3 regions of the Paenibacillus sp. NPDC058367 genome follow, and region 1 is predicted to be linked to each of the others. Evidence: predicted binding sites of a transcription regulator. Region 1 holds the regulator's gene; each other region holds the start of a gene.
The links. The regulator Rex, encoded in region 1, represses fermentation and respiration genes when NADH is low (regulators of the CRP and FNR family bind a similar motif). The targets are predictions, from matches to a motif close to TTGTGAAATATTTCACAA.
Positions count from the first base shown of each region.

Region 1 (3,187 bases):
ACCCAGTGATACCTTCACACCAGCCTTTAGAAGATCCGTAACCCGAGCCACTCCACTAGCCAGTTTCAGATTACTTCCTGGGTTATGAGACACGCCTACATCATGACGAGCCAGTATCTCGATCTCTTCATCATTCAAATGAACGCCATGTGCAACAATAGACGGACGTGTGAACATTCCAAGCTTCTCTAAATGCGCTACAGGCCGAAGTCCGTAATCCACCACATTCTGCTCCACTTCGCGTTTGGTCTCGGACATATGGGTATGCATCGGTAAATCCAAATCATGTGCCGCTTGAACAAACTTAACAAAGAAGTCCGGTGGGCAAGTATATGGGGCGTGTGGCGAGATCATCGTCGTAATTCTACCATCAGCCTTACCATGCCAATTTCGTGCAAAAGAAATCGCTTCCGCAAGCTTGTGATTTTGTACTTCCTCTGGGCATAATCCGATTACGCCTCTCATCAGTACAGAACGAATGCCTGATAATTCGACTACCTCTGCTACTCGATCCATATGATCATACATATCCAAGAAGGTTGTAGTACCACCTTTTAGCATTTCCAGTACCGACAAGGAGGTTCCCCAGTATACATCTTCTCCAGTGAATTTCGCTTCCATCGGCCACATCTTCTCTTGAAGCCACACCTGAAGTGCTAAATCATCTCCATAACCACGAAGCAATGACATTGCCGCATGGCCATGTGTGTTTACCAGACCTGGCATAAACAGCAGACGACTGCCATCAACAACTTGCACATCATCTTCCATTAAAGGCTCTTCTTTTCCTATGTAAGTGATCAAATCATCTTCAATAGTCATATATCCATTCAGAACCGGCTCATCCGTTCCCGGAATAAGAAAACGCCCGCCCTTAATAATCGTTTTACTGCTCTTCATTTCCGGTTTCTTCCTTTCCGTCTTTCAAATAATAAGCAAGGCTTTGCAAATCCGTTGTAAAATCGGCAGCATGAACCCGGATATTCGATGGTGTTTTTAGAATCACTGGTGCAAAATTCAAAATCGCCTCAATGCCAGACTCAATGAGAATATCTGCTACATTCTGCGCTTCTGAATCAGGCACAGTAATGATCCCAATTCGAATACCTTGCTCACGAACCGTCTGTCCAAGCTCCTCCATCGGTTGAACGGTAAGAGAGTTGATTTTCCGCCCTACCTTAGGTGCATAGGAGTCAAATATAGCGGTAATCTTCATAGTATCTTTCAGATAAGCATTGTAATTAGATAATGCATGTCCAAGGTTACCGGCACCTACTAAAGCCACATTCAATTGTTGATCCAGCTTCAGAATATGACGGATTTTTTCAATAAGATAAGTTACGTCATACCCGATACCTTTTCTACCAAAGTCTCCAAAATAAGCTAAATCTTTACGAATTTGAGCAGGATTCAAATCAAGTTTTTGTCCTAGTTCTTGTGAGGAAACGGTTAATATTTCACGTTTCTGGAGATCATTCAAGAAACGCAAGTACACAGGAAGTCTGCGAACAACGGCTTCTGATATTTTATCCGATTTCATAATTTACCTCCTAATTTAAGTGATATTCTGTTCAAATCCTATCGAAATATCTGCACCTCGTCTCAAGGAAGAGCGGTATTCTTATACCGCCCTTCCTTGTAGAGAGATTAATAAGATCGATGACGTTCTTTTCAAGAAACGCCTCCGTCTTCCAACCACTCCGCTATACGAGGAACCATTTGATCCGTAAGCATATGCTCCATTTTCGGGCCAGGCAACGAATAGAGGAAATACTTCCCATAGTGAGATTCGATCACCCTTGTGTCATACACAATAACAATACCCCGATCTTGCGCTGTCCGTACCAGCCTCCCAAATCCTTGCTTGAAGCGAATAACCGCCTGAGGAACAGACAACTTCATGAACGGATTCTTTTTCTGGGCTTGTAATAACTCAGACTTCGCTTCCGCTAGGGGGTGGTTTGGCGGTTGAAATGGGAGTCTCACGATGGCCAAGCATGTTAATGCTTCACCTGGAATATCTACACCCTCCCAAAAGCTGCTTGTTCCTAACAGTACAGAAGCTGCACTGTCCTGAAAACGGCGGATCAGCTTGCTACGACTGCCCCCCTCCACGCCTTGACCTAACACCGTGATCTCTTGTGAGGCTAGAGCCTCTTTCAGAGGATCGTAAACCTGGCGTAGCATCTTGTAAGAAGTAAACAGGACAAGCATCCGCCCACGTGTTGTAATAGCTGCTTCTGCTAGTGACTGTACGAGTGTATCGACAAATCGGGCATCGCCTACACTCCCCTTCACACTTGGGAAATCCCGCGGAATAACTAACAGCGCCTGCTCCCGATACTTAAAGGGAGAAGGCAGGAGTGATGTCATCAGACGCCCCTCTTCCGCAGCTTCATTAAGTCCGAGATTATCAATCATAAACTGGAAAGATTTATCCACAGAGAGTGTCGCCGAAGTTAGTACGATACTTTTCTTCTTGTCGAAAAACAGCTCCTTAAGCTGAGTACTAACATCAACAGGAACGGCATACAGCTGTAGCGATTTACTGCGATAATTTCCATTCGCCTCCAGCCAATATACTACATTCTCATCATTTAATCCCATAAAAAACCGTACTTGCTCACGTATAGAAGCTAAATCCTTAAATAAGCCGCTAATATCGGTAACTAGGCTATCTGAGGAAGATTGACCTTCTTGATCTCGCATCTCATTAAGCATTTTATCACCTTTACGGATAATTTCGCTTAATGTCAGATTCATAGTATTCTCTAAAGCAACCAATTCATCCCAATCTTTCGGTTTACGGGTAGGAAGTAGCCGCATGACTAACTGGCCGGCTTCTCCCGCCGCTGCATCGCTGCGTTCCGGCAAGAGGCTGAATAGTTTATCACTAAGCAGATCCCAGGTTTCTTTTACGGTAAGAAGGTCCGGATAGATTCTATCGATCACTCCGCTCCATTCAGAAGCTTCCTCACTGCCTGATGACTGAAGCATTTGGCGAAGTGTAGGAAGTTGGCCATTTCGACTATCCTTATAAAGACGCGATAGTGTATGTGCCACCGTGAAATGCTTCATATGCATGCCTAAATGCTTGCCAGCCACGTCCTCCAGATGATGGGCTTCATCTATTACAAGATGTTCATAAGCCGGAAGTAGTTGATGCCCAGCCTTAACATCTGCGAAA
Region 1 is NZ_JBHXIZ010000003.1:122,674-125,860, forward strand. It holds gene ACFWMP_RS17350 (amidohydrolase) at 1-900, opposite strand, end outside; gene ACFWMP_RS17355 (redox-sensing transcriptional repressor Rex) at 887-1,540, opposite strand; gene dinG (ATP-dependent DNA helicase DinG) at 1,672-3,187, opposite strand, start outside.

Region 2 (3,187 bases), on a different contig from region 1:
GGAAACGAAAAATGTAGCTCCATCAAATAATATGGCATCTGCCGCTCCAAAACTTGCTACAAAAATACCTCCAGCCGAATACCCAATCGTCCTACAGATGTTCTCCGACAGGTTCAGAATCCCGACTGCTTTTTGCACATGTTCTTTTCCAACTACAGTGGTAATTGAAGCTTGATACGCAGGGGATTGGAATAATGCTGAGACTGTCGTAAGTCCCGTTAATATGGCCACGATAATGAATGATGTAGAAGACATGGAAATGGTCAGAGCAAGCGTAACTGCTAGACCGCAGCTTATCAAATCAGTGATTAACATAATGGTTCTACGATTGATCCTGTCTGCGAGTGTGCCTCCTATCGATCCGAGTAAAGAACTGAGCAATAGATTGATTATCGTAATAATGGCAATCATTTTAGCGCTTCCGGTCGTCTGAAGTACCCATAAACTTAAAGCAATGCTGTGAAAGGTATTTCCAAACAAAGAAATGGAATAGGAGCTGAGTAGCAGCATAAATCTCCGGTTTCCCCAAAGGGTTGGATAGGATTGAGCGGTGGTGGATGCATGTTTTGCTAATACAGGATCTGTCATGGGTAAATCTCCTCTCGACTTAAACGCTTAAGTGAATATCGAAAAAAAATTAATCAACAAAATAACGATTATTCTCTTGTTTGGAGTAGTCAGGACGATGTAATAACTCCTCCATTAGTTCAAAAGCAGTGGCTGATTTATCCCCAGTGAATATGAATTTCTGAACGTCTTCTCCAAGCATTTCTGGGCAATTACAGGTACATAGAACAGAAAGACGTGCGAATACCCCGGATCTTTCAACACAACTTCCGATAAACTCATTAATAACTATGGCCTCTTTGTAAATCCCCTCCGATAAGATTGTATTCAATTCCTCCATATTTTGAACTTTGAATATTGCTTTCTCAGGTAAAGGAAGATTGTCTTGGATAAAGCTAGTGAGTAGGGAGTTATTGAAGCTCTCCATAATTAAACAAACCTGTGAAAGATCCTCCGGCATTACCTTTTGTAGAGCTGAACGATAATTGTAAAGAACTTGCTTAAACAGCTTATCTTCAATCATGCTGTCGATCAAAATCAAAGGGATGCCTTCTACAAAATGTTTGGAAATCGAATAGAAGGATTCATCGTGTACATCGATCAGAAAGACGGCTTCGAGCTTTCTTTCGACGATGATATTCAGAGAAGGATGGTCAGTACCAAGAGAATATAACAGCGTATGATATCCGGCATCCGTTAAACGCTGTTCCAAAGCACGGATAAAGGTAAACTGGGCATAGAGTTTCCAAGGAGGCATATAAGCAGAATGATTGACAAGTATCCCTACTAATCCCGTTTTTTTATTGGCAAGCGAACGGGCTGCTAGATTAGGAATGTAATGAAGTTCTTCGGCAAGTGACAGAATTTGATTGCGGGTCTTCTCAGGAATGGTTTGGTTATCTACGCGGTTCAGAACATAGCTTACAGTCGCAACGGAGACATTAGCTTGTAGCGCGATGTCTTTCATTGTAGTCTTTTTCACCAGTAAACTTCTCCCTTGCTGAGATATTTATTTCCAAATATTATCATTAACACTTGAAAAGAGTCAACGATTGACTTTATACCAAGAAGCAAATGATGCTTGTGTTCATTTTTATAATTTGGGTAAATAGATGTAAGAACCTAAATCAGTCAGCGAGAAGAGACGTGACTCATGGGAACAAATCTTAATCGAGAAGAGAGAACGCTGTGAAACCGCTTTAGATACTGACACAAATTTGTGAAATTATTCACTTAATTATTAAGAATTTTAATATATAATTAATTCATAATCAAAATTAGGGGGAATCGAAAATGAGACTATTTAAAATGATTTTAGTGGCTGGGGTTTCGGTAGCAGTATTGGCAGGTTGTGGAGCAAATGAGGATAAAGCAACTAATTCGGCGGCAACTTCAGCTCCGGCTGCTGAGCAGACAGATGCTGTCACTACAGCTTCGATCGTGAATCAAGCAGATGCATTTACTAAGGCTGTTAGCAAAGATGGAAACTGGATTGTTGCGATTCTAAATGATGTAACGATTCCTGATGAGGTTGTTGTAGCTGGAGAATTCCGTAATAAAGGAGCCGCAGATGGCGATATCTACCGTAAGATTGCCCTTTATTCGCAAGATGCTGATCACAAGATCACTGCTACTTATACACTAACCGTACCAAAGTTTACAGTACAAAGTGAGAATTTGAAAGTTGAAGGCGGAACGATTAAAGGCGATGTTTATGTAGAAGCGAAAGGCTTTACTCTGCCTGAAACCGCCACTATTGATGGTAACCTCTACTTCGCGAGCGAAGATCTGAAAACATCAGCTGTTATTGATGGAAAAGTGACTGGAACAACAGAAGTTAAATAATTTCGTAATCAACTTATATAGTAGAAGCCAATCCATAGACTATGGGTTGGCTTTTTTCTTTTTGTGATTATGTGATCTTCGGTTGATTTTCTTAATATTGAATTTATAATATTACTACCACTACTAGGAGGAACACATATGTCTAAGGAGTATTCACGCACATATATCGAAAGTGTAAAGCTTGAAATGTTAAATAGATTGGGACTTAAGCAAGTGTTCTTTAAGGAGCAAATAGGTGACGGCCTGATTTTTGAAGCGGTTGGTTTTGATAAAGGGAGCAAGCATCGTTTTTGTGTTAGACCGAAGACGAAAACAATTGACGAATTTATTTCAGGAAAATGGATGAAGGTCCGCAGCTTTACAATCAAAAGTGTGGAAATTTAAAATTGAAGTCTAAAAAGGGAACCCCATTTAAATCGGAGTTTCCTTTTTTATTTTTGAGAAGGATTTATTGATAATGTGAAGTATCGCCGTACAGATCGATAGTTGTATTGTTGTCAGTTAGGGTTACTTTACACAATGCTGTAGAGAGAATATCCGGTAGTTCCCCTAATTCCTGCAATGATTTATTGAGAAAATGAGCCATAATGACTTTCAGGGTCATCCGATGCGTGACAATAAGTACCTCATGTCCTTCATTATCGTTAATGATACGCTCAATAGTCGGCGTTACTCTTTGTTCAAGCTGACTATAGGTCTCACCTGGGGCTAGAGGAATAAAAAGATCAGGTCTGGTGAAAAAATGGGTGTACTGTAATGGATATTCTTGTTCAAT
Region 2 is NZ_JBHXIZ010000002.1:47,070-50,256, forward strand. It holds gene ACFWMP_RS10775 (MFS transporter) at 1-588, opposite strand, end outside; gene ACFWMP_RS10780 (LacI family DNA-binding transcriptional regulator) at 638-1,549, opposite strand; gene ACFWMP_RS10785 (polymer-forming cytoskeletal protein) at 1,861-2,412, shown strand; gene ACFWMP_RS10790 (hypothetical protein) at 2,551-2,796, shown strand; gene ACFWMP_RS10795 (histidine phosphatase family protein) at 2,861-3,187, opposite strand, start outside.
Region 2: the regulator Rex is predicted to act here: its motif matches at 1,785-1,802, upstream of ACFWMP_RS10785 (polymer-forming cytoskeletal protein).

Region 3 (3,187 bases), 300 kb from region 1:
CGGGTTTACAACCACCACAAGAGCGAGTAGCGCCAGTGCATGCTTTGATCTCATCCACAGTAGTAAAACCATGTTCAGTGACAGCATCTACTATCGCTTTTTTAGTTACACCATTACAGCCGCAGACAATTTCTTCGTCCGCCATAGCTTCTACGGATGTGCTCTTCTTAGCTCCGCCACCGCAGCAGCCCGTTCCCATAACCTCCGTATAAATCTCATCGGTCATTACCGCGCCTTGTTTTACTAGCTTTTGCAGATTCGCGGACTCCGTTACATCACCGAACAAAACCGCACCGACAATCACATTATTTTTGAGCAAAATTTTCTTATAAGTTTTCTTCCATTCATCTTTGCTTGAGATCACAGTATGTTCAGGACAATCCAAAAACTCACCTGCAGAAAATACATCCACCCCAGAAATTTTAAGCTTCGTGGAAACAATCGAACCTTCATAAGGCTTGGTATCGCTACCACATAAATGTTTAGCTAGAACCATGCCTTGTTCAAATAGTGGAGCCACCAGTCCGTAACACATACCGCGATGCTCAGCACATTCGCCGATGGAATATACATTCTGCATGGAAGTTTGCAAATAATCATCCACCACGATCCCACGATTTACGGAGATTCCGCTATCTTTTGCCAATGTCACGTTCGGTTTGATTCCAACAGCCATTACCACAAAATCTGCAGCAAGCGTACTGCCATCACTAAAACGCAATCCACTTACTCTCTGTTCCCCGCTCAATTCTATCGTTTGTTTGCCCATAGCAAATTTCACGCCTTGACGCTCAAGCTCAGCTTGCAGCATCGAGGAGGCATTCCGATCAAGCTGACGCTCCATCAGATCTTCCATCAAATGAACTACGGTAACATCCATACCAAGGTTCAGAAGACCTTTTGCCGCTTCCAACCCAAGCAACCCCCCGCCGATAACAGCTGCTTTGCTGTATTGTTTGGCCGCTGCCAGCATCGCATCACAGTCTGAAATATCCCGGAATCCTACAACGCCCTCTTTATCACTGCCAGGTACAGGTAAAATAAACGAATTCGAGCCTGTCGCAATAATTACCTTGTCGTAGGGGACTATCATCCCACTATCCGTAACAACTTGCTTCGAACCTTCATCAATTCGTGTCACCGTTGTTCCCGTGTGTAGAGTTATATTATTGTCTTCATACCAATTCCAGTCGTTTAGGATGATATCATTAAGGGTCTTACTTCCTTCAAGAACATAAGACAACATGATCCGATTGTAATTGGGATGAGGTTCACTTCCAAAAACCGTGATGTCATAAGCTCCACCCAGCTTCAATATCTGCTCAATCGTACCTATGCCTGCCATACCGTTGCCGACTAATACTAGTTTTTCTCTTATCGTTGTCATGGTTAGGTGCCTCCTCAAGCTTATGAATACCTGATCAATTTCTCTTCTACATATTGGAATTATACGGTTCAAATTCAATTCGTCATTGTGATTGCAGTCACTTCAATTGTGAATATTTTCACACTTTAGTGTACTGATAATTGTTAGATATCTTTTCCACATAAAAAGCCAGATTAACGATTCTGAACAACCGTTTCTCTGGCTTAATGTACGATTTTTTAGCGTAAAGTCAATAAAATCTCCAATTCATCTTGAGCCCTGAGCTTCATATCCATTCCATCATCGAGTAGTTGTTTTCCGTTCACCTTCAGCTTCCATTCTTCATTACTAAGAGGAGTATAATCGTCGACGGAAAGCACCTTTTTATTGTCATCGGCTAACTGTACGCTACTACAGCTTTTGAGCAAATCTCTTACAGTTAAATCCTCTTCAAATAACATAATATACGTATGATGCAAGTCTACTTCAACACTTCCACCGTTCAAGGTCAGCCTTACAGTTTGAAGTGGTGCTTGATGGTCCTTCGACTTCGCGGTGAAGACTAGCTGTGAATCATACTCTACAGTATTATTCCAATCCGCATTCCCAATGATTTGACCGCCCATCTGAAGCTCCCAAACCATTCCCGCCTCTAGCGAAAAATCCTTTACCGAAACAATGCTTGAGTTATCCTCAGCAAATGTGGCAACATTACTACCTTTCAGTAGCTCCATGATCGATATTCCATTTCTATAACTCCCACTAAGTAACCTATCCGATGGTTTAGTAAGCAGTTCATTATCTCCAACCCTTATTGATATTGTCGGTCCCTCTGATCCTGCCACACCATTATTAGCATTACTATTGCCGTCATTGTTAGTAGAGCATCCACCTATTATGAATACAATGACTAATCCTAGCATCAATTTCCACAAAGATCGCATGGGCATCCTGGCACCGCCTTGTCCCGCCTAATGACCATATAGCGTCTCAGGCTTGTAAAGTTATGTATTCTGTCTTTTTAAGGATAACTTAAACAAGCCATGTTCTCAAATAAGTAATAACAAGCTTACTTCTAAAATTGACAAAAACTTTTTAAAAAGCTAACCTCTATCCCCCTCTTTTTGCTCATTCGGCGCTATCTCGCATATTCTAGGGGATTTATCCCCCTCTTTCTGCTCATCCGGCGCCATTTCACATATTCTGGGGGATTTATCCCCCTCTTTCTGCTCATCCGGCGCCATTTCACATATTCTGGGGGATTTATCCCCCTCTTTTTGCTCGTTCAGCCCTATCTCGTAGTCCGCTTTTAAGCAATCCTTCCACCTGCCTGCCTGCCATCCATCTATCCATCAATCGATCTTACCCATATTTTTTACGATCATTTCTTCTATCTTTTTCAACGGAGTTATCCACATTTCTGTACATTCTATAATTCCCTATAAAAAAAGCCCCCTAAGGGACTCTTTAGAACACTATTCATCTTCACTGAAACCTAGGGAACAATATATTATTCTCCAAATGTACGTGTTCAAAAGTCATACTCTCCAGCTCTTCCAGCCGGGCATATGTCAATCGATAGGTCGTGCAAGCATGCGCCGGTGGAGTGAAATCATCTGTAATACTACGTATTTTTCTCAAAATATCGCCCGCACCATCATGCTCACTCTCCAGCTCAGACAATGACTCACGAAGCGATGTCAGGCCTTCTTCACTAGGATTAGCAGCGTATGTCAACAGCTTAGGAAACTCATCTTCTTCTTCTTTAGCCGTATGCTCAAGTAAATCTTCCTTAAGTATGTTGAACAAGTTATATAACTC
Region 3 is NZ_JBHXIZ010000003.1:417,805-420,991, forward strand. It holds gene nirB (nitrite reductase large subunit NirB) at 1-1,387, opposite strand, end outside; gene ACFWMP_RS18750 (hypothetical protein) at 1,606-2,316, opposite strand; gene ric (iron-sulfur cluster repair di-iron protein) at 2,852-3,187, opposite strand, start outside.
Region 3: the regulator Rex is predicted to act here: its motif matches at 1,494-1,511, upstream of nirB (nitrite reductase large subunit NirB).